Regions from separate parts of the Bacillus tuaregi genome, predicted to be linked through region 1. Evidence: riboswitches for the same ligand, from Rfam matches in the RefSeq annotation. Region 1 holds a riboswitch; the other holds the start of a gene.
What was found. A riboswitch is a leader RNA that binds a small molecule or an ion and turns the genes downstream of it on or off. The one in region 1 is predicted to bind cyclic di-AMP.
Positions count from the first base shown of each region.

Region 2: another riboswitch for cyclic di-AMP. It lies ahead of BQ5321_RS20880 (cation:dicarboxylate symporter family transporter); the one in region 1 lies ahead of BQ5321_RS07900 (dicarboxylate/amino acid:cation symporter).

Region 1 covers NZ_LT629731.1:1,174,883-1,190,367, reverse strand. The annotation lists gene BQ5321_RS07955 (Gfo/Idh/MocA family protein) at 1-905, opposite strand, end outside; gene BQ5321_RS07950 (molybdopterin-containing oxidoreductase family protein) at 1,000-3,042, opposite strand; gene BQ5321_RS07945 (hypothetical protein) at 3,795-4,232, shown strand; gene BQ5321_RS07940 (YxcD family protein) at 4,220-4,507, shown strand; gene BQ5321_RS07935 (class I SAM-dependent methyltransferase) at 4,547-5,152, opposite strand; gene BQ5321_RS07930 (FMN-binding protein) at 5,275-6,468, opposite strand; gene BQ5321_RS07925 (ABC transporter substrate-binding protein) at 6,829-7,833, opposite strand; gene BQ5321_RS07920 (ABC transporter permease) at 7,860-8,621, opposite strand; gene BQ5321_RS07915 (ABC transporter ATP-binding protein) at 8,605-9,390, opposite strand; gene cysK (cysteine synthase A) at 9,655-10,578, shown strand; gene ltrA (group II intron reverse transcriptase/maturase) at 10,713-12,014, opposite strand; gene BQ5321_RS07900 (dicarboxylate/amino acid:cation symporter) at 12,600-13,856, opposite strand; cyclic di-AMP (ydaO/yuaA leader) riboswitch at 13,998-14,136, opposite strand; gene BQ5321_RS07895 (MFS transporter) at 14,281-15,485, opposite strand, start outside.
Region 2 covers NZ_LT629731.1:3,842,196-3,857,680, reverse strand. The annotation lists gene BQ5321_RS20945 (AAA family ATPase) at 1-282, shown strand, start outside; gene BQ5321_RS20940 (vWA domain-containing protein) at 438-1,373, shown strand; gene BQ5321_RS20935 (GIY-YIG nuclease family protein) at 1,388-1,744, shown strand; gene BQ5321_RS24970 (MFS transporter) at 2,084-2,752, opposite strand; gene BQ5321_RS24965 (hypothetical protein) at 2,794-3,018, opposite strand; gene BQ5321_RS25145 (erythromycin resistance leader peptide) at 3,400-3,444, opposite strand; gene BQ5321_RS20925 (DUF2238 domain-containing protein) at 3,615-4,418, shown strand; partial or broken gene BQ5321_RS20920 (phosphotransferase) at 4,526-4,936, shown strand; partial or broken gene BQ5321_RS23850 (response regulator) at 4,968-5,183, opposite strand; gene BQ5321_RS20915 (metal ABC transporter solute-binding protein, Zn/Mn family) at 6,062-6,955, shown strand; gene BQ5321_RS20910 (metal ABC transporter ATP-binding protein) at 6,962-7,729, shown strand; gene BQ5321_RS20905 (metal ABC transporter permease) at 7,726-8,550, shown strand; gene BQ5321_RS20900 (VOC family protein) at 8,687-9,109, shown strand; gene ppsA (phosphoenolpyruvate synthase) at 9,436-12,048, shown strand; gene BQ5321_RS20885 (NAD(P)/FAD-dependent oxidoreductase) at 12,265-13,857, shown strand; cyclic di-AMP (ydaO/yuaA leader) riboswitch at 14,057-14,207, shown strand; gene BQ5321_RS20880 (cation:dicarboxylate symporter family transporter) at 14,385-15,485, shown strand, end outside.

The DNA of each region.
Region 1 (15,485 bases):
TAGGAATTAACCTTTGATTCGTATTCACCTGCTTGAATCAGATTAATAAATTCTTCTGCTTCATAAAACATCGGATGCTTTTTCTGAGGCTTTGATACGTTCTCAATCTCACCATTTCGGTAGTGGATTTCCACATTTTCGATTGGATTCAGTTTTTTCATAACGATACTTCCATCCTCACCTTGAATTTCTGATGGTAATGCAGAATCCGTTATTTTGGAGAACATTAGCACCGCTTCCATTTCAGGGTATGATAGAAGCAAACTTCCCTCACCATCAACACCTGACTCAAGAATATAGCCGCTTGCTTTTATGCTGGTTGGTTTTCCAAACAGTACCACTAAAGGATAAATACAATAAATACCAATATCCATGATGGACCCATTCGAATAGGCCGGATTAAAAGCATTCAATATGGTACCCTCTTTATATGCATCATAACGGGAGCTATATTGACAGTAGCTGGCTACAAAACGGCGAATAGCTCCAACCTTATGTAGATTTTCTTGAATCGCCTTAAAGTTTGGCATTAAAGTGGTCTTTAAAGCCTCCATTAAAAGGACATTATTTTCTTTTGCCATTTGAATCATCTCTTTTACTTCTACGCTGTTCGAGGCTAGCGGTTTTTCACATAAGACATGCTTTTTATGCTTCATGAACTGTATAGCCTGCTTGGCATGAAAGGAGTTCGGACTGGCAATGTACACTGCGTCAATCACATTACTCTTAGCCATTTCTTCAAGATCTGTAAAAGTACGATCAACTCCATATTTCTGCGCAAATTCCGCTGCCTTTTCCTCTGTCCGGGAGTAGATAGCAGATATGGAAAAATCCTCTAGCTCCATAGCTGCTTCAATAAATGAATCGGTTATCCAATTTGTTCCGATAATCCCAAATCTAATCATCCATACATCCTCCATCCATTATGTCATTCTATCGTTGTCTCAATCGATTATAGCAAAAAAACGAACAGTTCCTAAGCACTGTCCGTTCTTAACACTATTTTTTCCCTACATTAACACGACCTGAAAAGAATGTAGCACCTCCACCCATATCTGACACTCGGTCAGGGGTTAGAGTATTGACCAACTGTTTTGTCCCTTCTAGTTGCTGCCATAGTCCTTGAGTTACGACTACACCAGGGAGTACATTTTCGCCAACAGTCACCTTTAGCTCACATTCACCACGATGATTCCAAATCCTTACCATGTCTCCATCTTGAATGTCTCGGGTCCTTGCATCTGTCACATTCATATGAAGCACAGGCTCTTTTTCAAGCTTACGATGTTTATCATTATTAGAAAAAGTAGAATTTAAGAAGTTATGGTTTGGTGCTGGAATAAATGAGAATGGTAAATTTCCCTCTTCTTTAAGCGGGATATAGGTTGGAAGCGGCGGGTACCCGTCCTTCTCCATTCTCTTCGAATACAATTCTATTTTTCCGCTCGGCGTTTTAAGTCTGCCTGGAAGCAATTGCCCAATATTCGCCTTCACATATTGCTTCTCCAATAACGCATCATAGGTCATTCCCTCTAAGTAAGGATTTCTCGGATTATCTAGCGCGCCGGCAATCATTTCTGCTTCTGACTCATCAAAGGCAGATTCGTTAAAGCCCATGGATTTTGCAAGCAGCCTAAAGACCTCTACATTGGATTTGGACTCCCCATATGGCTCGATTACTGGCTGCTGAATTTGCATGTAATGATGCCAATAAGAAGCATAGAAATCAGTATTTTCATAGGAAGAAGTCGCCGGTAAAATAAGGTCTGCATATTGGGCTGTTTCCGTAAAAAATAAATCGTGGACCACGACAAATAAATCCTCTCGCAGCAATCCTTTCCTGACCTTGTTCCCATCGGGTGCTACCACAGCAGGGTTACTACTGTATATAAAAAGTGATTTAATCGGCTGTTCTAAAGAAAGTAATGCTTCACCAATTTGATTCATATTTACTCGTCTTGTCTGTTTATTCTTTAATAAATCGGGACGCTGCAGATAATAAGCATTGTGCTCTAAATAGCCTGAATTCCCTTTAATCGCTCCACCACCCTTTATCAGCCATTGTCCAGTAAGCGCGGGAAGACAGGAAATCGTACGTACAAACATTCCACCATTATCATGGTGCTGGGGGCCATTACCAATTCGAATGTACGAAGGGGCCGTTTCCCCGTACATACGGGCTAATCTATAAATATCATCAACAGGTACCCCTGTTATTACCGAGACTGATTCAGGATCATATTGAATAACATGCTCTCTCAGCTCTTCATGACCGACTGAATATTGGTTCAGAAATGAAATATCAACCAAATTTTCTTTAAATAAAATATGCATCATCCCTAAAGCAAGAGCACTATCTGTCCCAGGTAAAATAGGAATGAACCAGTCAGCAAACTTAGCCGTTTGATTTTTATGAACATCAATTACAACAATCTTTGCTCCATTTTTCTTTCGAGCCTGCTGTGCGAGAGCAATTTGATGCATATTCGTACTGACCGCATTGACGCCCCAGAAGATAATTAATTTCGAATGAACGGTATCCTCGGGGTCCATTCCATAGCTTCCGCCCATTGTATACTGGTAGCCGACACCACCTGCAGTTGAACAAATGGTTCGATCAAGGCGTGTTGCACCCAAGCGATTGAAGAAACGGCGGTCCATTCCTTCTGCAGTCAAATTTCCCATATTCCCATAAAAGCTATAAGGTAGAATACTTTCAGGACCATCATTTTCAATCAGTTTTTTCCAACGGAAGGTTATCTCTTCAATGGCCTCCTCCCAGCTGATTCGTTCAAACACACCTTCTCCTTTAGCACCAGTCCGTTTCATCGGATATTGCAGACGCTTTTCATCATAAATCCGCGCTGTCATATTACGCACTTTATTACAAATATTTCCTTTCGTTACCGGATGATTAGGGTCGCCCTCGACCTTCACGATTTTCCCATCCTTTTTATGGACGAGTAAGCCACATTGGTCTGGACAATCTAGAGAACATACAGAAGGAAAAACCCCATTCTCCTGATTGATATATGCTGTCATGAATGATCACCACTTTTTTGTATTAGAAATTAAATTCGCCCGTCGAATTTGCGTCCGGATTACCTGAGCTCGCTCGGGTAAACTACCTTTAAAAAATCCGGGACATCCGCCGGAGGCTTAACTTCAATCAGCAGGGGTTTGAATCCCCACTGAATCGAAGGACCATTTTCCTTCATCCCCCACTTGTAGAAGTGGAGGACTTCTGCTGAATGAAGTTAAATAAATGATTTTATCTATCAGCCTACACTGTTTTTCAGTTTATATCTATTATTATACATATATTCTATAATACTAACTAATATTGTATTTTTCCATTTCACTTGCAAAACCACTGATTCTTAAGCAAAAAATTTGCATGTAAAGATATAATTTATTATAGTAAAATTTCAGTTGAACTTCTCCGTTGTTTTCTAGGTAATATTTTTCATTTTTCATTTTTCAAATCAAATTCGCCCGTCGAATTTGGTCCGGATTACCTGAGCTCCCTCGGGTAAACTACCTTTAAAAAATCCGTGACATCCGCCGGAGGCTTAACTTCATTCAACCGGGGTTTGAACCCTACTGAATCGAAGTTCGATTTGCATTCATCCCCCACTTGTAGAAGTGGAAAACTTCTGTTGAATGAAGTTAAACGAATCTTTTTTTCGCTTCACACGTAAATAATATGTAATATAAAGATGAGGTAAAAGTGATTCTAAAATGATAGTTTCATTTTTATACATTTATAAAAACAAATGGAGGGAATTTAATTAATGAAGAAGCTTTTATCAGCAGTACTTACGGCGGTATTACTATTTTCGCCAGTTGGAAGCGTTATTTTCCAGGATCAAATCACAACAGTCGAGGCAAAATCGTACAAGTCAGGAAAGAAAAGCTATAACAGCAACAATAATAGCACAAATAACAATAATTCTTTTTTCCAAAATAAAAAGAATGATACAAATACTACCAACAAGTCTGCTGCCACTCCTGCTAAAAAGAGCGGTGGGTTAATGAAAGGTCTTATGCTAGGCGGTCTTGCCGGCCTCTTATTTGGGGGACTGTTTGCTAATATGGGAATGCTTGGCTCAATCCTCGGCTTACTTGTTAATGTATTGGCAATCGTTGTCATCATTGCGGTAATTCGTAAAATTTTCACTGTATTTAAAAACAACAAGAAAAAAGAGGATCCTAACCCATGGAGAGGCTAATCATCTCTGAACAGGATATAGTGAATGCCCTCTGTGTCTATATTTCTCGCAAAAAGCAGATAAAGCCAGAAGAGGTTGATATCGAACTAATGTATGACGATGATTACGGTTTTTCCGCGGAGGCTTACGCGAACGGGCGAAAGCAAGTACTTGTCACCATTAACATTATTGAAGCATTAAGATTATGGCTTGAGGAGTTCTTAAACCGGGACCCTTATTCCGGAATTGAATTAGTCTTGGATGATGAAGAAGGAATTATCGCGGTTATCAGCTGAAATAAAAAAGGATGTCACCTGACATCCTTTTTTATTTACCTAACACAAACTGTAAATGAGAAATCGCTCTGACGGGTTCTGCTCGAATTGATTCGCTAGGATAACTTCCTGCTTTAACTCAAATGCAGTATCCTTTTCTAAAAAATAAATATAATCCTCAGATGGATAGTATAAAATCAAGTCAATCTCACGCTTAGTATGTTCCACTGATAGCAATATGTTATTGATTACCCTTCTGAATATTTGTATGGAAAAGGGATTAAAGAAATAAAATCGATTATCCCTAGGATCCAGCTTATATTCCTCAGCTAATCCATTATGAAAATGTATCCTTTCCCTGCTATTTTTTCGTTTTTTTACATAACTATCTCGATTCTCCAATGCCTCATGATAAAAAATTAAGTTCATTTCTATCCCTGTAACGGTTATATGGTATAAATATTCAATAAAAAAATTTAACCTTCCTTTGCCGCAGCCGAAATCAACGATTTGGTCGCCCCTCTTTAATTCATATTGACTAAATAAGGTTTCCAAAGCACTATACGGTGTCGGTTCATATGGATGATAATGAAAAGACTTATAAAACCGCTTTTGCTCTTCACAAGTATGTATATTAAGCAGTTTGTCATAGTATTGTTCTTTCATTCAACATCCCCCATTCATTTCATTTTCCTATCTAAGTATAATCCTATAAGAGAAAATTATCATTATTGGAATGCTCCCAAAAAAATTAGGTAACCACCAAGTGATTACCTAAGATTCAGTCATTATTTGATTTTCCCAGAAGTAGTTCCGTTAGGACCCATTTCTTGTAAGAAGTGAGTTAATAATGCGTTATAGCTATTTGTTGACGCTGTCGCCCCAGAAACTGTATCCGCTGTTCCCTGCTTGGCAATCGCACTTTCAGTTAATTGAGCATATGCATCAACTGGCTCGATATCCATATGTGAACCATATTCTTTGTCCTCAGATTTCTTTGAGCCATCTTCTTTTATTTCATCATACTTAACAACAGTAATTTTTCCAGCCTCTACCTTTACTTCCATTGTTGGTTTGTAGCCGTGAGAATCAAATGTTTCATATTCTACGGTATAAGAGCCATCCTTTAAATCACCGGCAACCACTTCTTTTGACCCCTTATCAGCTGTTGTAGCTTCTTCTTTTTTACCAGTTAAGTCAACCTCTACACGATTCTCATATGCATTTTTAATCGCAGCAATAATATCGCCGTGAGCATCTGTAAGACTGAAGGTAGCACCTGTAGTTACATCTGCAAGCTCTGCTTTTTCCGCATCTGTCAGCTTGCTGTATTTTTCAATGTCCTCAGGCTTATCGGACTTTTCTGTCAGTGGTCTTCCATTTACATCTGAGGTATATTTAGCATTCCATTCTTCAATTTCAGCAATCGTTTTTCCTTTAAAGAATTCTTGGTAAAAATCCATTTGCTTATGCCAATCCATCATCATATTCATGCCGTATTGATCACCACGTTCACGCTTCGTCTGCCATGCATCAATTTCTGCCTTCACTGAGTCCACAGTATTCTCAGAAACTCCTGATACTTCACCCGTAGCATGATCTGTTATATTATATCCTTCCTTTGCTGGCCAGCCGGAGAAATGCGGCATTGACTCCCCATCATAGTTAGGTGTACTTACTTCTAGCGCATCTACATATAGATTAATAATTTTTCCCTCTGCATCAAACAGCGCATTCGCCGTAATATAGTTAAAGCTATATACCGGTACTTCCTGTGCATCCTTACCAGGACCCTCACGAAAATTCTTTGCCACACCTAAACCTTGATATACAACTGTCGGTGCTACTGCAACTTGTTGGGTTTCTGCTGCTGTTGCTTGTTTCTCCTCTGGTGCCTTACTCTCTTCTGTTCCACATGCGGCTAAAAGACTAGCACTTAGTGTTAATGCAGTAATAATGGAGAGTTTTCTCTTCGCTGACATCCTTAATCCCCCAAACTAGAATTATGTAATATTTTTGTAAAGTACTTTACAAAACTATAATAATCTCAGAGGAAAGAATTTACAATTTCATTTAAGGGAATTCATAGATTGTTCATCAACACACATTCACCTTTTGGACAAATCTATTTATTAATGAATTGAAAATCCTTGGAAAATATAGATTTCAAATCGAATAATAATTTAACTTATGGTATTCAATGGTTACCCATGATATTAACTTTATCAATACCGGTGATATTCTTAATACCACTTCATCATATTGTAAAACTTTTACTGATGATAAAAAAACGGTTATTGCGAATTCCACAATAACCGTTTTCAAAGGGCAGTCAGCCATTATTAATTTAAAAATGAGGTATCTACTAAGCCCGCCAATTCAGGTGATTCCTTAAGAAATTCTAATTCAAAAGAAGAGTGTGCAAATTGCTGTAAAACTTCTTCATTAATTTCAGTCGTGTAATTAATACGTTCCATTGCCTTTGCAACAAGGTCTTTGTCAAGCTCTTGCTTTGTTAAATCTTTAATGGCTTGAATCGCAATCGTTTGTGCTTCTTCTTTATTATTATTGATAAAATCAACTGCCTCCTGCTGTGCCTTTACTAGTGCTTCAGCAATCTCTTTATTTTCTTTTACAAGCTTTCCGTTTGCCGCTAATACGGTGTTTGGTAGTGTATGGCCATAGGCAATGTCATCTGTGCTTACGATTTCTTTTGCTCCGGCTAGGATTAAAGTCGATGCCCACGGTTCTGGGACAGCCGCTAAATCAACCTGACCAGATTCAAACATTCCTTGATACTGAGCAGGGTTTCCAGTGACATGCTTTAAAGACCCACCGATACGCGATGAAGCAAGCTTATCCATTCCTAAGTCCATTAAAAAGGTTTCAAATTGAACATCATGTGTACAACCAATACCAGGAGTAATAAATGTTTTACCCTCAATATCTTCTAAACTATTAATTCCACTTTTCTCACTTGCTACCACAACCGTACCACCTGAAGATGCACCTGCAAGGACCTTCACATTTGCTCCATTCGTAAAGTTATTCATGACAGGAGCAGGTCCAACTAAACCAGCATCAATATCACCAGATTTTAAAGCCGTCATAAACGTACCACCATCAGGAAAGGTTTTGTATTCAATTTCAATATTCTCACCTAATGCTTTTTCATAGTAGCCCTTTTCACGGGCAACCATCGCAGGTACGTGATCAATATTTGGAAAATAACCGATAACAACCTTATCTTTTCCTGACTCTCCTTTTGAACTTTCATCAGAGCCGCCGCAAGCTGCAAGTAATCCAACAGCTAATATTATAAATACAGATAAAAACCACTTTTTCATCATTTTTCGTTCCTCTCTTTTCTTATTTACGCTGCCTGTTCAAGACCCCATTTGGCCATGACACGCTTTTCAATCCTTTGAAAGATGAGTAAATCTACTGTTACACCTATAATTCCAATTACGACCATAATCGCCATAACCATATCCATTCGTCCAAAATCCGAAGCGTATTTTAATGTGTAACCAAGACCCGGACCTGTGCTTAACAATTCTCCCGCCATAAGTGCACGCCAGGCAAATGCCCAGGCCAGTCGAAGTCCAGTAACTGCATAAGGAATCGATGCTGGAAAAACAACTCGGACAAATAAGTCAATCCCACCCGAACCCATTGTTTGGGCTGCCTTAATATAGAGCGGGGCCACATTCTTAATCCCGGTTCTCATATTGATTGTCATCACGATAGCAGCACCCAATACAACGATAAAAATGACCGATTTCTCATTAAGTCCAAACCACATAATAGCAAGAGGAAGCCAGACAATACTCGGAATACTTTGCAGAGACAAGATTAGGGCACCAAGTGTTTCATCTGCCGTTTTGGACTTAGCAAGCAGAATTCCTAGCAAAACTCCAATGACAAGGGCAATCATTAACCCAATTAATAAACGCGTAAAGCTTGCTCCTAAGTCCTGAAATAATGACCCGTCTGCCAAACTTTCCTTTAGGCTCAGTACTACATCAGTCGGAGATGGCATCATTACTTTGGGAATATCAAAAACTCTGACAATCAGCTCCCAAACTCCAAATAAAGCTGCAAAGAATACAATTCGTTTAATAGCTAGACGCATATTTCATTTCCTCTTCTGCCACTTTATCTATTTCAGTTTTAAGCAGCTCCAGAATCATTTGTTCATACTGAGCCATTTCCTGGATATGCTTTTCACGGGGCCTTTCTATTTTGACCTGTAAATCCTTTAGAACCGTGCCTGGATGGGTTCCCATTACAATGATCCGGTCAGAGAGTTTTACCGCTTCTTGAATACTGTGAGTAACAAATAAAATCGTCTTTTTTGTTTCTAACCAAATACTTTCAAGTTCATCATGAAGTCTCATTCTGGTTTGCTCGTCAAGGGCACCGAACGGTTCATCCATTAACAGAACCCTAGGATTCATGGCCAATGCTCTTGCGATTGCCACCCTTTGCTGCATTCCGCCTGATAGTTCATGCGGGTTGTGTTTCGCATACGGACTTAACTGTACAAGCTTTAAGTATTTATGAGCAATCTCACGAGCGTCCTTCTTTTTCATTTCCTTTTTCAACGGGAACATGACATTTTCCTCTACTGATAACCAAGGAAACAAGGCGGCCTGCTGGAATACCATCCCTCTATCCTTTCCAGGCTTTGTTATTCTTTGATCATCAATCAGAACACTACCGCTGCTAGGTTTCGTAAGTCCGGCAACAATGGAAAGTAATGTTGATTTCCCGCAGCCTGATGGACCTAAAAGGGAAACAAACTCACCTTCTTTAATATGAAGGTCAATATCCTTTAACACCTTTTCTGTCTTACCACGATTAGTAAAACTCTTTTGAACGTTGTGTATATGAAGAAACATGTTCTCACCCACCTTATTGTACACTTTTAATATAATTCTCATTAGTTTAATCGGATTAATTATATTTATTATATAATGGCAGAGGATAATGTCAACAGTTTTTTCGCCTTTCCTTTTATATATTTATAAAAGTCCAAATTTTTATTTTTCATCATAGAAAAAGATGTAAGGTTGTTTTCTTGATAAGCGTATTATAAAATGACCTTAAACTTACTAGACTAATATGAATTATTGCTATTTATGACAAGGAAAGGAAGATCCAAAATGAAAATCTATAAATCCATCATTGATTTAATAGGAAATACACCTATTGTGCAATTAAATAAAATACCGGATTCCAACGGTGCGAATGTTTATATGAAATTGGAATCATTTAACCCTGGTGGGAGCGTGAAGGATCGTGCAGCCCTTAATATGATTGAGCGTGCGGAGGCCGAGGGTAGACTCATTCCAGGTAAAAGTACGATAATTGAACCAACCTCTGGGAATACGGGAATAGGAATTACAATGGTTAGTGCGGTAAAGGGCTATCGTTGCATCATCACGATGCCGGATAATGCAACACCTGAACGTGTTAAAATCATGAAAGCCTATGGTGCCGAGGTGATTCTGACACCAGCTAATCTGCGGATGCAGGGTGCTATTGATGAAGCCAATCGCTTAGCTGCTGAAATCTCTGACAGCTTCATACCTATGCAATTTGAAAATAAAGCCAATGCTGATGCCCACCGTAGTACAACTGCAGTTGAAATTATGGAGGCTTTTGAAGGGAAGCTAGATGCACTAGTACTGACAGCTGGAACGGGTGGCACTGTTACAGGAACAGGGGAAGAATTAAAGAAACAGATTCCGGGACTAAAAATTTTCGTAGTGGAGCCTTCTGGATCTCCAGTTCTTTCTGGAGGTAAACCAGGTCCTCATAAAATCCCCGGAACAGGTCCAGGGTTTATTCCCCAAATCTTAAATCGAGAAATTTATGATGAAGTACTACTCATTGAGGATGAGGATGCTCAGGTGATGGCTCGCCGTCTTGCAGCAGAAGAAGGAATCTTTGTCGGAGCTTCCGGAGCAGCTTCAGCCCACTTCGCTGTTCAGGTGGCAAAACAACTACCACCCTCAGCAAGAGTACTCAGCTTAGCTCCTGATACAGGTGAACGCTATTTATCCTCTGATTTGTTCCCTGGATAAGTAGAGTAAGAAACTGATTTCAAAGGGATAGCTTGAGCTATCTCTTTTACTTTCAGTTCCTCCTCATCAAACCGTACGTGAGGTTTTCCCTCATACGGCTTTCCGACGTTCTTCTTTCTTTGGCTTTACGGTGTCTAACCAGCCAATTTCACTAAAATATGATCAACTTCTTCTCTAACATCCTTTAGTTTTCCGTGCTTCTTTCGATTGTTCCTCTTTTTGTTATAAAACAAGACGAGGCGTTCTAACACATACCAGTCAATACGATTCAGCCATTTCTTTGCGTGAGTTGATATAAGGTAATAGTTCTTGAAACCTTGCAGTTTCCTATTTAGTCCTTTCACTAACTCTTTGATGTCCAAGAATAATTTATTCCTTGGTTCTGTGTAGGCTTTAATCTTGGAGCGCATTTTCTTCATTGCGTCCCTCTTCGGTATATGTGACATGACATATAACGTGTTTCCTCCTTTTCGTCTGATTGGAAACTTCCGATTATGAAAACCTAGAAAATCAAAACCATCTATGTCATTCCACAGATTAACTAGTCTCGATTTGTTTCTATTAATAGTAAGGTCGAGTTTTCCCATTATTGATTGGATAACCTTTATACTTTCAAGTGCTTGTGATTTGGTTTTGCACATGATGACGAAGTCATCCGCATACCTTATGAGTTCACCCAAGTCTTTGAACTTCTTCTCCCAAAGCATATCCATTGTATTTAAATAGATATTCGCTAAAAGAGGTGAAATTACACCACCTTGAGGTGTACCAGTAATCGGATTTCTTATTTTGCCTTCCTCCATTATGCCTGACTCTAACCATTTTCGAACAAGTTTTAAAACCCGTCGGTCACTAATCCTTTGTTCTAATAATTTCATCAACTTATGTTGATTGATATTATCGAAATATCCTTGGATATCGACGTCTACTACCCAAAAACATTTCTTACTGGCTTTTCTTATCTTTGCCATTGCTTGATGGGCATTTCGTTTTGGACGAAAACCAAACGAACAGTCATGAAAGTCAGCTTCGAATATTGGTTCAATAACCATTTTCGTTGCCATTTGTGCGACTCGGTCTTTAATAGTAGGAATTCCTAATGGACGTTTCTTACCATCATCCTTTGGAATATAGGTTCTTAGGACTGGACTAGGGTGATAACGTTTCTCCTTTAATTCTAGATAGAGTTCGTTCATAAATTTCTTCTCACCGTACTCCGAGACGATTTGTTCAATCGTCTGTCCATCGACACCTCCACTTCCTTTCTTACGTTTCACACGTTGCCACGCTTCCCATAGAATATCAGGACGATAGATTTTGTCATATAAAGCGTGAAATCTTCGAGTTGGACATTCCTTGGCACAAAGATATAACGTCTTCCAGAGTTCTTGAGCTTTTACATTATTGGTGTAGTTAGTCATTTTCCTGACATTCACTGACTCTTACCTCCTTCTGACATATGAACGAAGTAGGGTAATGGCTAACGCCGTCCTTCCCTAGACAATGTTGTGTTGTCATTGTCATCATTGGTACTATGACCCCCTCCGACTCCCTCTCATCCATCTACCATTTCGTTTGCACTTATAGGTTTCTGCTTTACTTTCTTGAGAAAGTGATGAGGAGGGTATCCCCAGTTCCGTTAACTACTTTCCTAACATGTCGTTCCCCTTACCCCGAGAGATTCTTCGGTACTGCTGTTCCAAGTTCTTCACACCTTCCATGGTCTTCGCCCATATTCACAAGGCTCGACTTCTCTTTAGCCACCGTAGGTGGGTTCTTTTGACGAGACGGCAGGATTCACTTTATGTTACAACCTGTTAGTTTGCTCGCACTCTGCTAGAGAGTTACTTTGTCACAGGGCTTCAACCTTAGAATTTCTTCACCAGTTGCCTGTCAGCTACTGAGCGTCTTGGTACTTACTCAGATTGGACTTTCACCAATTAGCAATTAACGGCTTGCTGGGCACGCTAAATATAAAAAGCCTGAATCTGACCTCTCAAGGTCAGATTCAGGCTTTTAGCTTAAACTGCTTCTTCAAGCAATTCTTCGTTAATATTGCTTTGTTTTTCTTCTCTTCTTTTCTCCGTCTCTGCCACAATGACGGCACAGGCAGCATCTCCTGCTGTGTTAACAGCCGTTCTTGTCATATCAAGCAAACGGTCAATCCCGATAATTAAGGCAATTCCTTCTACCGGCAGGTTGACTGTTTGCAATACCATAGCAAGCATAACCAGACCTACACCAGGTACACCAGCAGTACCAACACTTGCTAGTACAGCTGTTAACACAACTGTTATTAATTGAACAAAAGTTAGCTCAGAACCAACCACCTGAGCAATAAAAATCGTCGCAACACCCTGCATAATCGCCGTTCCATCCATATTAATAGTTGCGCCAAGCGGCTGTACAAAACTACTAATAGATTCAGGAACCTTTAGCTTTTTCTGTGCAACGTTCATTGAAACAGGAAGCGTCGCGCTGCTACTTGAAGTACTAAAGGCTACACTCATGGCTGGTGCAAAGTCCTTGATAAATTTTATGGGATTACGTTTACCAAGCAGGGCTACAGAACCGCCGTAAGTAATAATAAAATGAACAAAGAGAGCCAATAACACAACAAACATATAAAGACCCATCGCCTTCATAGCGTCAAAGCCCTGCTTTCCAACAGCTGAAGCAATTAAACCAAATGTGCCAAAAGGAGCAAACTTCATAACGGTATTAACCAAATACATCAGAATATCATTCGCTTGCTCGAAGAGGTTCATAATGCCCCTTACTTTATTACCAAGGACAGAAATACCTAATCCTATAAAAACTGCAAAAACAATAATCTGGAGCATATTACCTTCTACTAATGAACGAACTGGATTTGTCGGGATAATATTTAAAAGTGTTTCCGAAACTGGTGGTGCTTCGGCAGCATTGAATTCTGCTGTTGATAAATCAAACTCACCTGCTGCACCAGGTTGGAAAACATAGGCTAAAGCAATGGCAATGGAAATGGCTATTGCAGTTGTAACTAGGAAGAAACTTATCGTTTTTAAACCAATACGTCCCAATTTCTTGGGGTCACCCAACCCTGCTGCTCCCAATGTAATAGAAACAAATACAATAGGTACAACCAGCATATTAATTAGATTAAGGAATATTTTACCAAGTGGAGTAAATACATATTGGTCAATTTGAGGGAAAAAATCTCCGGTGAATAAATTCATAATTAAACCTACAGCGGCTCCTGCAATAAGGGAAAGAATAATTTTTGTTGATAGTTTCAATATAGTTTCCTCCTTTTCTATTACTATCTTAAAATGATTTTGTTGAATTTTTCATCCTAATGAATCTCATTTGCTATTCAATCACTGTATTTTGAGAATAAAAAATACACAGAGGAAATAACCCTGTGCAATAATATGCCAGTGACCCCTCAAATGGCCTACGAGGTTAGCTGTCGGGTTCGGGTTTTGAGAGTACCCTACCTTATAAAGGATTCACCCCATGTACATGTAATGTACGATTGGTTCCCCCGCTCTAAAATAGATTAAGCGAATTAGCTATGAAATTATTATATTCAAGTATTTTCTTAAACTTTTCTAATATAATTATTACAAAAAAGTTCTTTCCTTGTCAAGCATCTCATACGTAAAATTTTTTTTCACAAAAGAAACCTGTACACAAAATCGCACAGGTTAGAATAGGTTATTAGGTATTTGATGCTGATACAGCTTGTCTTGGAACACGTAATAATAAGATACCCCCAATAATGAATAGGATCACAAGACTAAATACTCCACTGTTTGTACTGCCGGTTATTTGTGCCGCTGCCCCAACTAATACCGGGCCTATGATTGCTGCAAACTTCCCAAAAATACTATAAAACCCAAAAAATTCATTTGATGACTCTTTTGGAACAAGCTTCGCAAAGTAGGAGCGACTCATTGCTTGTATTCCACCCTGAGAGGTTGCTACAAGCATGGCTAGGAGCCAGAAATCCAATGCTGTGTCTAGAAAATAGGCATAGCAGCAAATAAAAATATAAACCATAATTCCAATCATAATCATCGTCTTTTCGCCATATCTTCCACCCATTTTACCAAACAGGACCGTAAAAGGAGCCGCAACAACCTGCGTAACAAATAAAACAATTAATAAAGTAGTAGAAGTAATCCCTAGGTCAGAACCGAAGGCGGTCGACATATTAATAACGGTATGGACTCCATCAATATAGAAGAAGTACGCAAGTAAAAAGATGAATAAAGGACGATATAATTTAATATTTTTCAATGTTGTAAAGAGCTGCTTAAAGCTTGTAGAAACTGGATTTGAAACATGTTCCTTATAGTATTTCTGCTCCACATTCCTAAGCATCGGTATGGTAAATAGTCCCCACCACAGGGCAGTAATGGCAATCGCAACCTGACTTGCAGTAGTTGTTGCTAATGGAATAACCCCTTGTTGGGATAATAATATAATTCCGATGGATACAATAAATGGAATAGTGCTTCCAATATACCCAAGTGCAAATCCATTGGCCGAAATACGCTCCATCCTTTCCTCGGTTGTGACATCAACAAGAAAGGCATCATAAAAAACATTTGCTCCCGAGAAACCCATTGATGTAACCACAAAGCACACTAATAGTAGAAGCCATTGATCACTTGGTACGACAGCTAATAAAAGCGTAAAAAGAACCCCTAATGATGAAAAGATTATAAAAAGCCGTTTCTTATAGCCCTTGAAATCTGCAATGGTGCCTAATATTGGCGCTAAAACAGAAATTAACAGGGTTGCAAACGAATTCGCGTACCCCCAATAAGCCGTTGACGTTGATGCTGCTATTCCCGCTTCTGTCGCAGACGCTTTAAAATAGAGTGGAAAGATAGCGGTGACGACGACCAAGGTATATG
Region 2 (15,485 bases), 2.7 Mb from region 1:
TCTAAACAAGAGGTGCTGAGCGTGTTGGCAGACTGTATTATCATACTCGATCAAACGGCACGTGCTAATGCCATTAAAGGGGTTGCAGGGATGCGATCTTATCTTTACTGGATTGATGCAGTAGCAGCAGGTATACCTGCAAAGAATGCCATGTATCATAAAGTGATTTATAAAATGACAACTGATGAAGAAGAAATTCGCCTATTAGAAGAGGCATTATGTGGTCATGGCATGCTTGAGCAGTTAGAGGAGGTAGAGACGGTCGTAAAAAAGCAGCAATAAATGGTGTTGAAATCAAAACAGAAGGAGAGATTGATGGGAAGACTGACGAACCACACATCCCTTCTGACAATGCCATTTCTTTAAAAAAGTCAGCAGATAGTGAACAACAGTCTACAGATGTTTCGGAAGAAGGCTCAATAAGGGAAAGCACTGATATGGGAGAGAACGCTCTGCCTTTCTATCATCCAGAAAGCGAGAAAAAAGCAGTGGATGCTCGCCGTGCTTTGCGTAAGCAATTAAATCAACAAGCGAGACAAGCAGTGTCAGACTCCATTCATCAGCATATCAAACAAATTGTGCATCGACCAGATTATACGAATGACCAGATTAGAGAGTACGAACAATTGAGGATAGAAGTGAAACCGATTGTACATGAAATTGCTCGAAAAACAGCACCATTATTGAAGCATGAGGAGTCCATAACCAATGCTAAGCGAAAATATTACGGTACAAAATTCCAAGCAGATACTGTAGCTTTTCGAGATTTTAGATATTTTGCTCGAAAGAATCCACCTACTGAAGCTCCTTCACTCGTAGTCGCACTACGTGTCGATGAATCGGCTTCTATGGCTGCATTTGGCAGGTTAGAGGCTGCGAAACTTGCAGTATTGGCTGTCTATGAATTTTGTCGGTTGCTAGACATTCCATTACTAATTTACGGAGATACAGCAGACGTTTCTAAGCTAGAGCAAATGTCAATTTATGCCTATACGGATTTTGAACAATCATCACCTGAAGATGCTTATCGTTTGATGAATATCCAAGCGAGGAGTAATAATCGTGACGGTATGGCACTTCGCGTACTTAGTGAACGATTAGTCGCATGTCCACAGCAAACAAAGCTAATTATTAGTATTAGCGATGGCCAACCAAAAGCAATGCCAGATTACACCGGAAACAAAGCAACAGCTGATATGCAAAATACGATAACTTATTATGAACGAAAAGGCATTACATTTTTAGCAGCTGCGATTGGACAAGATAAGGAGATTATTCAACATATTTATGGAGCTGAACGTTTTCTCGACATGACAAATTTACAACATTTTCCTGTACAATTAGTACGAATGATTGCACGCTATATTAGATAGAAAGGAACATTCTTATGGATCGAAATAAACGAAAACAATTACTCGAACAATATAAACAAGTTAAAACCTATATGGGTGTCTATAAAATTACGAATACAGTAAATGGAAAAGTCTATATTGGCAGTTGTCCCAATTTAAAAAATAAATGGCTAACATTGCGGGGACAGCTTGATATGAATCGCTTTGCGAATGCGGCATTACAGCAAGAGTGGAATGAGCTTGGAGCTGAAGCTTTTCACTATGAGGTACTCGAACAAAAGGAGTTAACAGAAGATACGGATCGTAAATGGGCACCGAAGCAATTAGAAAATGCATGGCTGGAGAAAATTCAACCCTACGATGATAATGGATATAACAAAAAACCTAAGTAATACAGATTGAATGGTATAGTTGATTGTGATTTTGCTGGAGGGCATAGAAGTTGAATGCCAAATAGATAAATAAGAAAAGGGCTTGGAAATAGCTCCAAGCCTCAATTGATTCCTCCACTAAGGTATTCCGTGAAGAAGAACATTATTATCTTACTAGTTTTACTGATTATAACTTTAAATCACTTTTGAATGAACTTTTTATCTGAAATTTTAAATTGTAAATCTGCTACATTCTTTATGAAATTCTTATCATGTTACACAAATATGATTGTTCCTTTATAGGCAGAGATAAATCGCTCTAACGCTTCAATTGCATGGATATCTAAAAAATTGGTCGGTTCATCGATTAGTAATGCTTCGTAATAATTTGTGAATAATTGGGCGAGTTTCATCCTTGTTTGCTTCCCCGCCGCTTAACTGATCCGAATCCTTTGGTACAGCTAATTTTCCAAGCAATGCTGGATCCGCCTCACTGGCAGAGGGAGCTTCAAGTTGCTCAACATAACCGCACTCGACAAACTGATGTGCGTTTCCTTTTGTTGGCTGAATTTCACCTAATAATAATTTTAAATAAAGTAGGGCTACAATCGTCGTGACAAATGTTAGTTTCAATAGGACTAGATGCATAACAATTGCATCATAGCCTTCTTTCATTTCTGTCATGAAGCTGCTAGAACCCTTTTCTTCTGTTCTTGGTACTTTTGGAATGTGAATAAATAGTAAAATACCACTTGCAGTAAGAGCCCCGAAAACATCTAACAACAATACCCATTCAAGTGACCTCACTGCTAGTAAAGACAGGCCCACTGCTGGTCCAGCAATATTTGAAATAGAGCTTACCGTCTGCTCCCATCCGGCAACCTTTGTAAGATGTTCTTCCGGTGCAAGTTGTGGGATAGAAGCTTGCATAGCTGGCATATGAAAGGCAGTTGTAAGTGAACGAACGACTAAAACGACTAAGACAAATACGATACTCGGTTCACTAAAATATATGGATGTAAAAAGCAATAAACTTCAAAGAGCAACTGTCATATCTGCCACAATCATTATCATTTTTCGTGAATAACGATCGGTAAATGTCCCTGCAAATGGGCCAACCAATGCTTGTGGCAAGAAACCGGCCAAACAGCTAGCGATAACACCAGTGGTGAGCCACCTGTTGTATCCGTTAACCACCAAATAATACTAAATTGAACGGCAGCACTACTCAGTAATGAAAAGAACTGACCTGTATATATTGCTAATAATTTTCGTTTCCAATGATGATTTTCCATTTTTATCGATACCTCCTAGAATTTGCGTATCGATTCTCACCGATACGAGATAAATAAACAAAACCTCGTATCAATAGAAAAGTAACATGCACATATAAAATTCCTCCATCGACGTTATTGAAATAAAAAAACTCACAGACAATCTGCCTGTGAGTTTAGAGTAAAGGGGAATAAGAATCTAGCCTTCTAGAGTAGGAAGTATAAGGTAGTTTATCACCCTATAAATCTACTTGCGAGTCGGAAATTAGACAAAATTAAAGAAAGGCTAAAGTTGCTGCCTTTCTTCAGAATACATAAATGTATTAAAATGAAGGTTTTAAAAAAGGACAGACTTATCCCGTTTACTCTGTTTATCCAAACAGAGTCTTTGACCATATTCAATTACTGGTTCAAAGTTGGGAAACGAAGTCTCATTGAAGCTGTCATTTTTTAATAATCCTCCTTAGTATTTAAAAGTACAGTGAAAGTTATAGAGTCCCTTTATGAAAAGGTCAATGTTTTGTGAGTGGGAGAATTGTAGAAACGGGCGTACTTTGGGTAACTAACGTTTATAATAACAAGAATTGAATATCCTAATTAATTGGAGGTTGTTACTCATGAATATCATAAAAAGATTCTTTACTAGTAGTACGACAACAGCCAACAAGAAGATTGTTGTCGTGTATGTTATATTTCGTGCAATTGCAGTTTTTATGCTTATCAATCAGATACCTATGCAAAGATGGGGGGATGCTTTTCTTCTTGTTCTGACGCTTGCTTTATTTGCTATCCCTCAAATTGTGGAACGAGTGTTTAAAATTGAAATTCCCAACATGTTGGAACTGATTATCATCTCGTTTATTTTTAGTTCGACTATTCTGGGAGAACTGAGCGATTTTTACGGTTATTTCAAAATTTGGGATACAGCACTTCATACACTCAATGGCTTTTTAGCAGCTGGTGTCGGTTTCTCACTTGTCTATCTGTTAAATAAGAATGCTGAGGGTATAAATTTGAGTCCATTATTTCTTGCTATCGTCACTTTCAGTTTTTCGATGACCGTTGGTGTTATGTGGGAATTTCTTGAATACTACGCAGACCGCTGGATGAATCTCGATATGCAGAAAGACCGAATTGTTCAGCAAATAAACAGTGTAAGTATTGGTGATGAGAATAATATCGTTTATCATATTGAGGATATTCAACGCACAGTTATTGAAAGTGAAAACGATTCGGGAGATATGATTGAAACCGTTATTGATGACGGGTATCTTGATATTGGTATTATTGATACAATGAAGGATTTATTTGTAAACCTGCTTGGTGCTATTGTCTTCAGTGTGCTCGGCTATCTATACGCATACCATGACCAGAAAAAATACAAATTTGTTCGAAATTTTATACCTAAAAAAAGTCAGTAAAGAGAAGCAGCCTTTAATGACATAATTTGAATTTTTTCACCATAAGACGCTAATCTAGAAGATGGAGAATATTGGTTACCGCCTGCACTCGTGAATATGGCCTACAAGCAGAGTTACACTCACTTCCTCAACAGGAATTCAAAAATATCGGTGTTGAAATTCTTAGTTCAAGTGAGATAAGAGCCTCTATGAAACAGCGGATGGAACGTGTGAAAGAAAAATATCAGGTTAACCCCAATTTATGGAACCGCTGGCAAGCATGGTTAGCAGATGAAACCTATTGGCCTTCTCAAGTTGGGGTAAAGTATGGAGATGTGCACCCAGGTCATATCCTTATTGATACAAACAATCGTGTCATGGGCTTAATTGATTGGACAGAGGTGGGGATCGGTGATGTGTCTGTAGATTTCTTGTCGCACCAACTACTTTTTGGGAAAGCGGGACTGAATAAGTTAATTGATGCCTATGACAATGCTGGCGGTAACACCTGGCCAAGAATGGCTGAAAATATCTGTGAGGGCTGGTACGATTAATCTTGTCTATATCTCCAGCCTTAGCACTCACCATCAGGATTGGAACCTGACTATGTTGCCGAGCCTTTTTGCAGAACTCCAATCCATCCATTCTTGGCATCATAATATCTAAGATGATGAGATCGACGGGTTGGGGTTGGTCTTCAAGAATTTCAAAGCCTTCTATCCCATCTGTTGCTTTTATTATGTTATAGCCTTCATTTTCTAAATAAATCTGCATTAATTCAGCAATTTCCTGATCATCTCTACGATTCGTTTATTTATCCAAAAAATGAATCCTATAAGCACACCAATAAATAGAGGTAATAAAACATACCAAGATTCAGTCGTAAACATAATTGAAATTTCGTCCATAAAAAATCCTCCTAAATGATCTTTAAACACAAGATAAGTGTAGATGGAAATTCAAAGATTTATTAAAGAAGGATTAAAAGATATATAAATTTTATTTACCTCTTCTTACTAAGGAAGAAATGCAGTGACCAACACTTTATACACGTGGAACGGCTCTTTTCTGTATTGAAAACAAGAAACACGATATCGGATAAATCTAATAATCCTTCGACAAAGTTCAACAAAAAACGGGTCGTGACAGGCACTATTAGGGGTAATCCCTCATTTTTATTTTAAGTAAGATATATTGATTTTGTTTATATGAAAAAAATGTTATCTTTTTTTGTGCAAAGGTTATTATGTGCACTATTAAACTGAATAACTGTACGTATATTTTGATGAGATAGTAAGGAGGCTACAGACTGATTGAGTATTTATAATTCATTAATCGTAATGATTACGATTAACAATAACGTGGTTCTAGTAAAGAACGAAATAATGTAATTTACCTTCATTCAGCAGAAGTCCTCCACATTTACAAGTGGGGGATGAATGCAAATGGTTCTTCGATTCAATGGGGGTTAAAACCCGGTTGAATGAAGTTAAGCCTCCGGCGGATGTCACGGATTTTATTAAAGATAGTTTATCGAGCGAGTTCGATAAAAATCCGAACGCAAATTCGACGGGCGAATTTGATTAATGTTCCATGAAATAACTTTACTAAAAGTTATGAATAAATAATTCTATTTAAAATATTTAGCTTGGAGGATAATGAAAATGAAAAAAATATTTGGGGCATTTTTATTCTTCTTTTTAACCACACTATTAACTTCCTGCTCAGAAGGCCTTAGTGATTCTAATGAGACATCAGGAGGGGAAACAGATAAAAAGCCAATGATTGCAGTTTCCATTGTACCGCAAAAAACTTGGGTGGAAGCAGTGGTAGGTGATTTTGCTAAGGTAGTGGTGATGATCCCGCCTGGAAAAAATCCAGCAAACTATGCACCGTCACCTAAAGAGTTACAACAATTTAGTGATGCAGATGTTTATTTTGGCATAGGTGTTCCAACTGAAAAGGTAAATGTTTTATCAAAGGCAAAAGACATTAATCCTAAAATGACCATTGTTCACCTTGAAAAAAGTGTAGCAGAAAAATATCCAGAAAGGCAGTTTGAATCTGGAATGAGAGATCAACATATATGGTTGTCACCAAAAAGGGCAGAGGTTATCGTTCAGGAAATAGCGGATGAACTTTCAGAAAAATACCCGAATCAGAAAGATCAATTCCAAAATAATGCTGCTGACTACATCGAACAAATTTCTAATGCTGATAAAGAAATTAGGACAATCTTATCGAAGTTAGATTCAAAGAAATTCATCGTGTATCATCCAGCATTTGGATACTTTGCTGAAGATTATGGCCTAGAGATGATAGCTATTGAAGAGAATGGAAAAGAAGCAACCCCTCAAAGAAGAAAGGAGATTGTTAATATAGCCAAAAAAGAGGGGATCCGTGTTATTTTTTATCAAGCTGAGATAGATAGCTCTCAGTCAAAAGCTACTGCTGAAGAGATAAATGGTAGAACTGTTCAGATAGTACCGCTAGCACCGGATTATGTAGAAAATTTAAAGCTAATGGCACAGACATTTAAAGAAGCACAGGAGCTGTGATAGGAAATGGAAACAGTGATCGAAATAAGTGATTTAACCGTTTATTACGATGATGTTCTTGCTCTTGATAATATATCTTTAACGGTTAATAAAGGAGATTTTTTAACCATAATAGGCCCCAATGGTGGCGGAAAAAGTACTCTCTTGAAAGTTATCCTTGGGATTATAGAGCCCACTTCCGGGAGAATCAATATTAAAGGAACTACAGGTAGCAAGGAAGATGGGGTGATTGGTTATATCCCTCAGTTTTCTCAATTTGATCGTAGCTTTCCTATCAGTGTAGTAGAAGTCGTTCTAATGGGTCGTTTAACAAAAAAAAGTGGTTTTTTTCACAAGTTTAGTCAAGAAGATTTGAACGTTGCAAACAATATCCTTCTCAAGCTTGATTTATTTGATTTAAAAAACCGCCAGATTGGTCAGTTATCCGGTGGACAGCTTCAACGTGTCATGCTGGCAAGGGCGCTGGCTGGTAATCCTGAAATTCTAATACTCGATGAACCAACAGCCAGTGTGGATTCGGAATCAAAAACGATGATTTATGAATTATTGAAGGAATTAAATAATGAAAAAACAATAGTCCTTGTTACACATGACACGAATGTTATTGCCTCATATTCAGAGTCAATAGCGTGCTTAAATAAGCAGCTTCATTATCATGGAAAACCAAATATGACATCTAAAGTTCTAGAAAAAATGTATGGATGTCCTGTTGAACTTATTGCACACGGTATTCCTCATCGAGTGTTAGCACACCATCTGGAGGGAGAAAAATGATTCACGATTTATTGGAATATGAATTTCTACAACACGCGGTATGGAGTGCAATCTTAATAAGCATTGTTAGTGGAATTATTGGGACCATCATCATGGAGAAAAAAATGGTCATGATGTCTGGTGGGATCGCACACACTGCATTTGGCGGTATTGGACTTGGCTATTTTTTAGGTATTACTCCAATGCTTGGTGCACTTTTATTTGCTGTGGCTGCTTCATTTGGAATTGCAACCATTCAGCGCAGACAACAAACGAACGCTGATATACTTATAGCACTTTTTTGGTCTATCGGAATGGCTGCAGGAATTATATTTATTGCGTTTACGCCTGGGTATCCACCAGATATGTCAACATATTTATTCGGTGATATTTTAACAGTAAGCAAAAGTGATTTATGGATGATGCTAGCATTAGATGCGATTGTCGTATTCTTTATTTCAGCCTTATTTAATTTGTATAAAGCATATTTATTTGATGATACGTTTGCGAGGGTACAAGGGGTAAAAACACAGTGGCTTGAATATTTACTTTTCTTCTTAATTGCCTTAACGGTAGTTATTCTTATTCGTGTCGTCGGATTTATTCTTGTTATTGCTCTACTATCAGCACCTACTGCAATTTCAAAGTATTTTACCAATAACTTAAAAACAATGATGATACTTACATCGAGTATCAGTCTTTTCTTCTCACTAACAGGACTTTGGATTTCCTATAAGTTAAACGTTCCTTCAGGGGCATCGATAATTCTTCTTTCCGGGATAAGCTATCTTTTACTAACAGCGTGGAAAGGGTATCGAAAAAAGGTAATTATTCATCACTAATCCAATGATTTTTAACTTCATACAGCAAATGCTTTTTGTACCAAACGGGTCGTGACAGGCACTCTTAAGTGAGCAAAACTTCAAATGGCTTTATGTTATATGGTATGTTAAGAATAAATTCGTGAGGAGGTTTGAAATGAAACCAAGAATTTCTGTAATAACAATAGGTGTAGATGACCTGGAGAGGTCTTTGAAATTTTACCAGGAGGGACTCGGTCTACCGACAGAAGGAATCGTAGGACAAGAATTTGAGCATGGCGCTGTTGCGTTTTTTGATTTACATTCTGGATTGAAACTAGCCATTTGGAAGCGGAAAGATATCGCACATGACACAAGTCTAAACCAAACGCCGATGAGTCCAACTGAATTTACGATTGGTCATAATGTTGAGAGTAAAGAAGAGGTTGATAAGGTATTGGATCAAGCAAGGGAAGCTGGTGCGGTAATTACCGTTCCAGCACATGATACCTTTTGGGGTGGATATTCTGGATATTTCCAAGACCCAGACGGACATTTATGGGAAGTCGTCTGGAATCCAGCTTGGGATTTTTCAGAATAAGGTACTATACAACTTTAGTTTAGAAAACAGTTTTAAAAGGCAGCACTTTATGACGTTATTTAGAAAACCGACTGTAAAAAGTACAGTCGGTTTTTTGTGTGAAGTGATAAAGTCAATCAATATAAAGGTCAGCCAAACCTGAATGGTTTCTTTTTTTTAATAGTCATCCTCAGTGAGATAAATCCTCATGTAAATTGAATTATTTTTTTCAAAATAGAACTCTTCCTACATTAATTATAGCATTTGAAACATAGTAAATATAGACTGCATATTCCTGTTTACTACTGATAAAATCAATAAAACATGAATGGATAGGAGAGTGTCGAATGAGTTCATTGGTATTGAACTTTCAGGAAATAGAGAAACCACAATTTTTGCTTGTTGGCGGAAAAGGGTCTAATTTAGGGGAATTATCAAAAATACAAGGTGTACAAGTACCAGAAGGATTTTGTATTACAACAGTGGGATTTCGAAAAGCCCTTGAACAAAACGATATGTATCAAGAATTATTGGAGCAACTAACCGAGCTCAAAATAGAAAATCGAGATCAAATTGGTGAAGTCAGCAAAAAGATTCGACAAATGATTATGGAAGTAGAAATTCCTTCCGATGTCGTGAATGCCGTTGCTGATTTCCTTTCCAAGTATGGAGAAGAGCAGGCTTATGCCGTTCGTTCTAGTGCAACTGCTGAGGATTTGCCCTATGCTTCTTTTGCTGGTCAACAAGACACCTATTTAAATATTATTGGCGTCGATTCTATCTTGCAGCATATTAGTAAATGCTGGGCTTCTTTATTTACGGATCGAGCGGTCATCTACCGTATGCAAAATGGATTTGACCACGCTCAAGTCTATTTATCAGTTATCATTCAAAGGATGGTTTTCCCACAGGCTTCCGGGATTCTATTTACCGCTGACCCGATTACCTCAAACCGAAAGCTCCTATCAATTGATGCTAGTTTTGGGCTTGGAGAAGCACTGGTTTCTGGCTTGGTTTCTGCCGATTGTTATAAAGTACAGGAAGATCAAATCGTTGATAAAATGATAGCAACCAAGAAATTGGCAATCTATGGATTAAAGGAGGGTGGGACAGAGGCACGACAGATTGATCCGAATCGGCAAAAGACCCAAACTCTTACAGACGGGCAGATTTTACAATTAGCACGTATAGGAAGAAAAATCGAATCCCATTTTGGTCAGCCGCAGGATATCGAATGGTGTTTGGTTGATGATACCTTTTATATTGTCCAAAGTCGTCCTATTACGACTTTATACCCGATTCCGGAAGCTAACGATGAAGAAAATCATGTTTATGTATCTGTTGGTCATCAACAAATGATGACAGATCCTATGAAACCATTAGGATTGTCTATTTTTCTGTTAACAACTCCTGCACCTATGTGTAAAGCTGGCGGAAGATTGTTTGTTGATGTAACACCTATGTTGGCTTCATCTGAGAGTAGAGATAACATAATAGATGCCTTGGGGCAGTCCGATCCACTTATAAAAGACGCACTTATGACCATAGTAGAGCGAGGAGATTATATTAAATCGTTACCCAATTATAATGAGGGACCGAGTCCGGATAAAAGTAATGAGGGGATGTCGTCTACGGATATTCAAGTACAAATTGAACACACCCTCAAAGTTGTTTTTGAATCAATAAAGAGTAGTCAAGAGTCGATAGAAGAGTTAAAACAAAATATCCAAACGAAATCGGGCTCAGATTTAATTGATTTTATTAAAGATGATATCCCGCAATTAAAGAAGTATTTATTTGACCCTCGTATGGGTGTGATTATGGATGCTATGGCAGCTTCAACATGGATAAATCAAAAAATGAGCAAGTGGTTAGGTGAAAAAAACGTAGCAGATATCCTTTCTCAATCGGTACCAAATAATATAACTTCGGAAATGGGTCTAGAGCTTTTGGATGTCGCAGATGTAATTCGTCCTTATCCTGAAGTCATTGAGTATCTACAACATGTCAAAGATGATAACTTTTTGGACGACCTCGAAAAGCTTGATGGTGGACATAAAGCTCGGGAAGCCATCTTAACATATCTTAACAAATACGGTATGCGATGTGTTGGGGAAATTGATATGACTAAAACACGCTGGAGCGAAAAACCAAGTACACTTGTCCCAATCATTCTTAATAACATCAAAAACTTTGAGCCTGCTGCTAGCAAGCTGAAATTTGAGCAGGGACGCATGAAGGCTATGGAAAAAGAACAAGAGTTATTAGAACGATTGAAGCAATTACCAGATGGTGAACAAAAAGTGAAAGAAACAAAACAAAGGATCGATCTAATCCGCAATTTCAGTGGGTTTAGGGAATATCCCAAATATGGCATGATTAGTCGCTACTTTGTCTATAAACAGGCTTTACTGAAAGAAGCTGAAAAATTGGTACAAGAGGGAGTGATTCATGATAAAAAAGATATATACTATCTCACCATAGAAGAACTTAGCGAAGTCGTTCGTACAAAAAAACTGGATTACCAGATTGTTAGCAATCGAAAGAACGAATATAAATTATATGAAAAACTAACTCCGCCACGTGTGATGACGTCTGATGGAGAAATCATTATGGGTGAGTACAAGCGAGAAAATATCCCAGCCGATGCTATTATTGGTCTACCTGTTTCTTCTGGGGTTGTAGAAGGAAGAGCACGTGTCATTTTAGACATAGAAGATGCAGATTTAGAGTCTGGAGATATATTAGTGACCGCTTATACAGACCCTAGCTGGACACCGCTGTTTGTATCTATAAACGGCCTAGTGACAGAGGTTGGGGGACTGATGACCCATGGAGCCGTTATAGCTCGTGAATATGGCTTACCAGCGGTTGTCGGAGTGGAAAATGCCAATAAACGGATAAAAGATGGGCAACGAATTCGGGTGCATGGAACAGAAGGGTATATCGAAATATTGTAATCAATATAGTATAACTATTCAGGAAGATTTTGGTGCTAATGACAAACCAAATGAGATAAAAAAGGAAGTGCTACAGAGTTTCTACCTCTGCGGCACTTCCTTTTTTATCCAATATAAAACAAATATATATAAAAGAGTAACTGTTATCACAGCAGTATTTAACGAGGTGACGTATATTAAAAAAGCAGCAAAATATAATATGGGATGGAAATTAACATGTTAAGAATAAGTAATATAAAGCTTCGTGCTGATTTTGAACCAAGTAAGGAAAATGAACTTTTAGCTCAGAAAATCCAGAAAATCTTAAGGGTTAAACTCGACAAAATATTGTCTTTTCGTATTTCTAAGAAGTCAATTGACGCAAGGGAAAAACATAATGTACGGCTTGTTTATTCTGTTGATGTGGAAATGGAAAACGAGAAAGTGTATTTAGGAATAAAGGATGTTTCTTCCTACGAACCAATGGAATATACAATCAAGAAAACCCAAAAAACAACTCGTCCAGTCGTAGTCGGCAGTGGACCTGCTGGACTATTCAGTGCCTTGATATTAGCCGAACATGGATTAAACCCGATTATGATAGAGCAGGGAATGGACGTCGACCGAAGAAAAATGGCCGTTGAAAAATTTTGGAAAGATGGTGTGCTTGAACCGAATAGCAATGTCCAATTTGGTGAAGGTGGAGCAGGAACATTTTCAGATGGTAAATTAACAACAGGTATAAAAAATATTAGAATTCCGAAAGTGTTAAAGGAACTTGTAGAAGCCGGTGCTCCAGGAGAGATAGCATATTTGTCAAAGCCCCATATTGGCACGGACATTTTAATCGATGTAGTGAGAAATATTCGTAAGAAAATTGAATCACTAGGTGGGGAAGTACGATTTGAAACGAAAATGAAGGAACTGATAATCGAAAATGATAAAGTGAAAGGAGTGCTGTTAGATAGACAAGGAGTGTCAGATGCCATAGAGACCGATGCTGTCATATTAGCGATAGGGCATAGTGCTCGAGATACGTTTTATATGTTAAAGGATTTAGGTGTAGAGATGATACCGAAGCCCTTTGCTGTAGGAGTACGAATTGAACACCACCAAAAAGATATCGATTTACAGCAATTCGGCAGCTTTGCCAATCATCCATTACTTGGTGCATCTGAATACAAATTGAATGCACATCTTGCCAATGGTCGAGGTGTATACACGTTTTGTATGTGTCCTGGGGGTCATGTTGTGGCTGCCGCATCAGAAAAAAATTCAGTCGTAACAAATGGTATGAGCTATAGCGCAAGAAGTGGTGAAAATGCTAATAGTGCCTTGCTTGTTTCTATCACACCAAAGGATTTTAATGGAGAGGTTTTGGCAGCTATCGAGTTTCAAAGAAAGCTTGAGAGAAAGGCATTTGAACTTGGTGGCAGCAATTATTTTGCACCGGTACAATTGGTCGGGGATTTCCTGGAAAACAAAGGTAGTAAACAGCTTGGTGATATTATCCCAACCTATAACCCAGGTGTTACACCAACAGATTTAAGAGAATGTCTTGATGATTTTATCGTCGATAGTTTAAAAGAGGGTTTAAGGGCAATGGATAAAAAACTTGCAGGCTTTATCAGACATGATGCCGTTTTATCAGCGGTAGAAAGTCGAAGCTCATCACCAGTGACCATTAAACGAAATCCGCGGACCTTTGAGTCAAACATCAAAGGGTTATATCCTTGTGGAGAAGGTGCAGGATATGCCGGAGGAATCACGTCTAGTGCTGTTGACGGCATAAAATGTGCAGAAGCGATAATGGCGATTGAAGATAAGTAATAATCACATAGTTAGATATTCTGAAATAGCAATAAAATCATGTAGAGCTCACCTTATATCAGGCAACTATTCCATTGGGGGTTGCCTTTAAAACTATCAGAAGATTTATTTTAGAATTTCTAATTCAGATGGGAATTGCCTACCATTTACTAAATAAAGTTTTATTAGTATAATAACATTGTAATTCATAGAAATAATTTATATTATTTCGCTTAATCTTATTTAAGAGCGGGGGACCCAATTTTTTCGTAGAATCTCTGCGTGGGGTGAATCCTATCTATTGGAGGGGCTTACTGTTTCCATAGTCCCAACCCGAAAGCTAACCTCGTAAGCGTTTAAAGGGAACAAGTGAATAAAGGATATAATCGTGCGAATTGACACAACCTGTGTCTTTTTTTGTTGGTCAATTTTCATTTATATCACATTCGAGGCATCCGCCGGAGGCTTAACTTCATTCCTTGGAAGTTAAATCACCTTTGTTTCCCTTGCCTAAGTATATATTTAACAACAAGAAGGTGGGGTAATGGATGAAAAAGTTTAAATTAAGTTTGGCTAATCAAATTTTTATTGGCCTTATTTTAGGTATAATTGTGGGTGGAATTTTCTACGGTAATGAAACGGCACAAAGTGTTTTACAACCAATGGGCGATCTATTTATCCGTTTAATTAAAATGATTGTTGTCCCAATTGTTTTATCAACGATTATCGTTGCCATTGCTGGTGTTGGTGATATCAAATCGGTTGGTAAGCTTGGCGGTAAATCATTGGCTTATTTTATTGGTATGACGATGGTTGCCATTGCGGTTGGCCTCGTTTCCGCTAATATCTTTCAGCCTGGCGCTGGACTAAATATGGACAGCCTACAGCAAAGTGATATCTCGGGTTATGTCCAAACATCGGAAGAGCAAGAAAGCAAGACAATCGCCGATACCCTTTTGCATATAGTACCAACAAACCCAATACAAGCGATGGTAGAAGGTGATATGTTAGCCATAATCTTCTTTGCGGTTGTGTTTGGTCTTGGAATTGCGGCAATTGGAGATACAGGAAAACCAGTACTACGGTTCTTTGAAGGTACGGCAAAAGCCATGTTCTATGTGACAAACCTTTTTATGAAGTATGCACCAATAGGTGTCTTTGCCTTACTGGGTGTAACGATTTCTAAGTATGGTTTCTCATCACTCATTCCTTTAGGAAAGCTGGCTATTACTGTTTATGGAACCATGATTTTCTTTGTGATCGTTGTGTTAGGTTTAATGGCGAAAATTGTTGGATTTAATATCTTTAAATTATTAAAGATGATTAAAGAAGAATTGATTTTAGCATTCTCAACCTCAAGTTCGGAAACCGTGCTACCGAGAATAATGGATAAAATGGAGCAAGCAGGAAGCCCGAAGCATATTGCTTCTTTCGTTATTCCAACAGGTTACTCCTTCAACTTAGATGGTTCTGTTTTATATCAAGCCATCGCATCGCTCTTTATTGCACAAATGTTTGGTATCGAACTAAGCATTGGGCAACAAATTACGTTAATGTTAGTTTTGATGGTGACATCTAAAGGAATGGCAGGAGTACCAGGTGTATCCTTTGTCGTGTTACTCGCTACATTTAGTACGATTGGATTACCT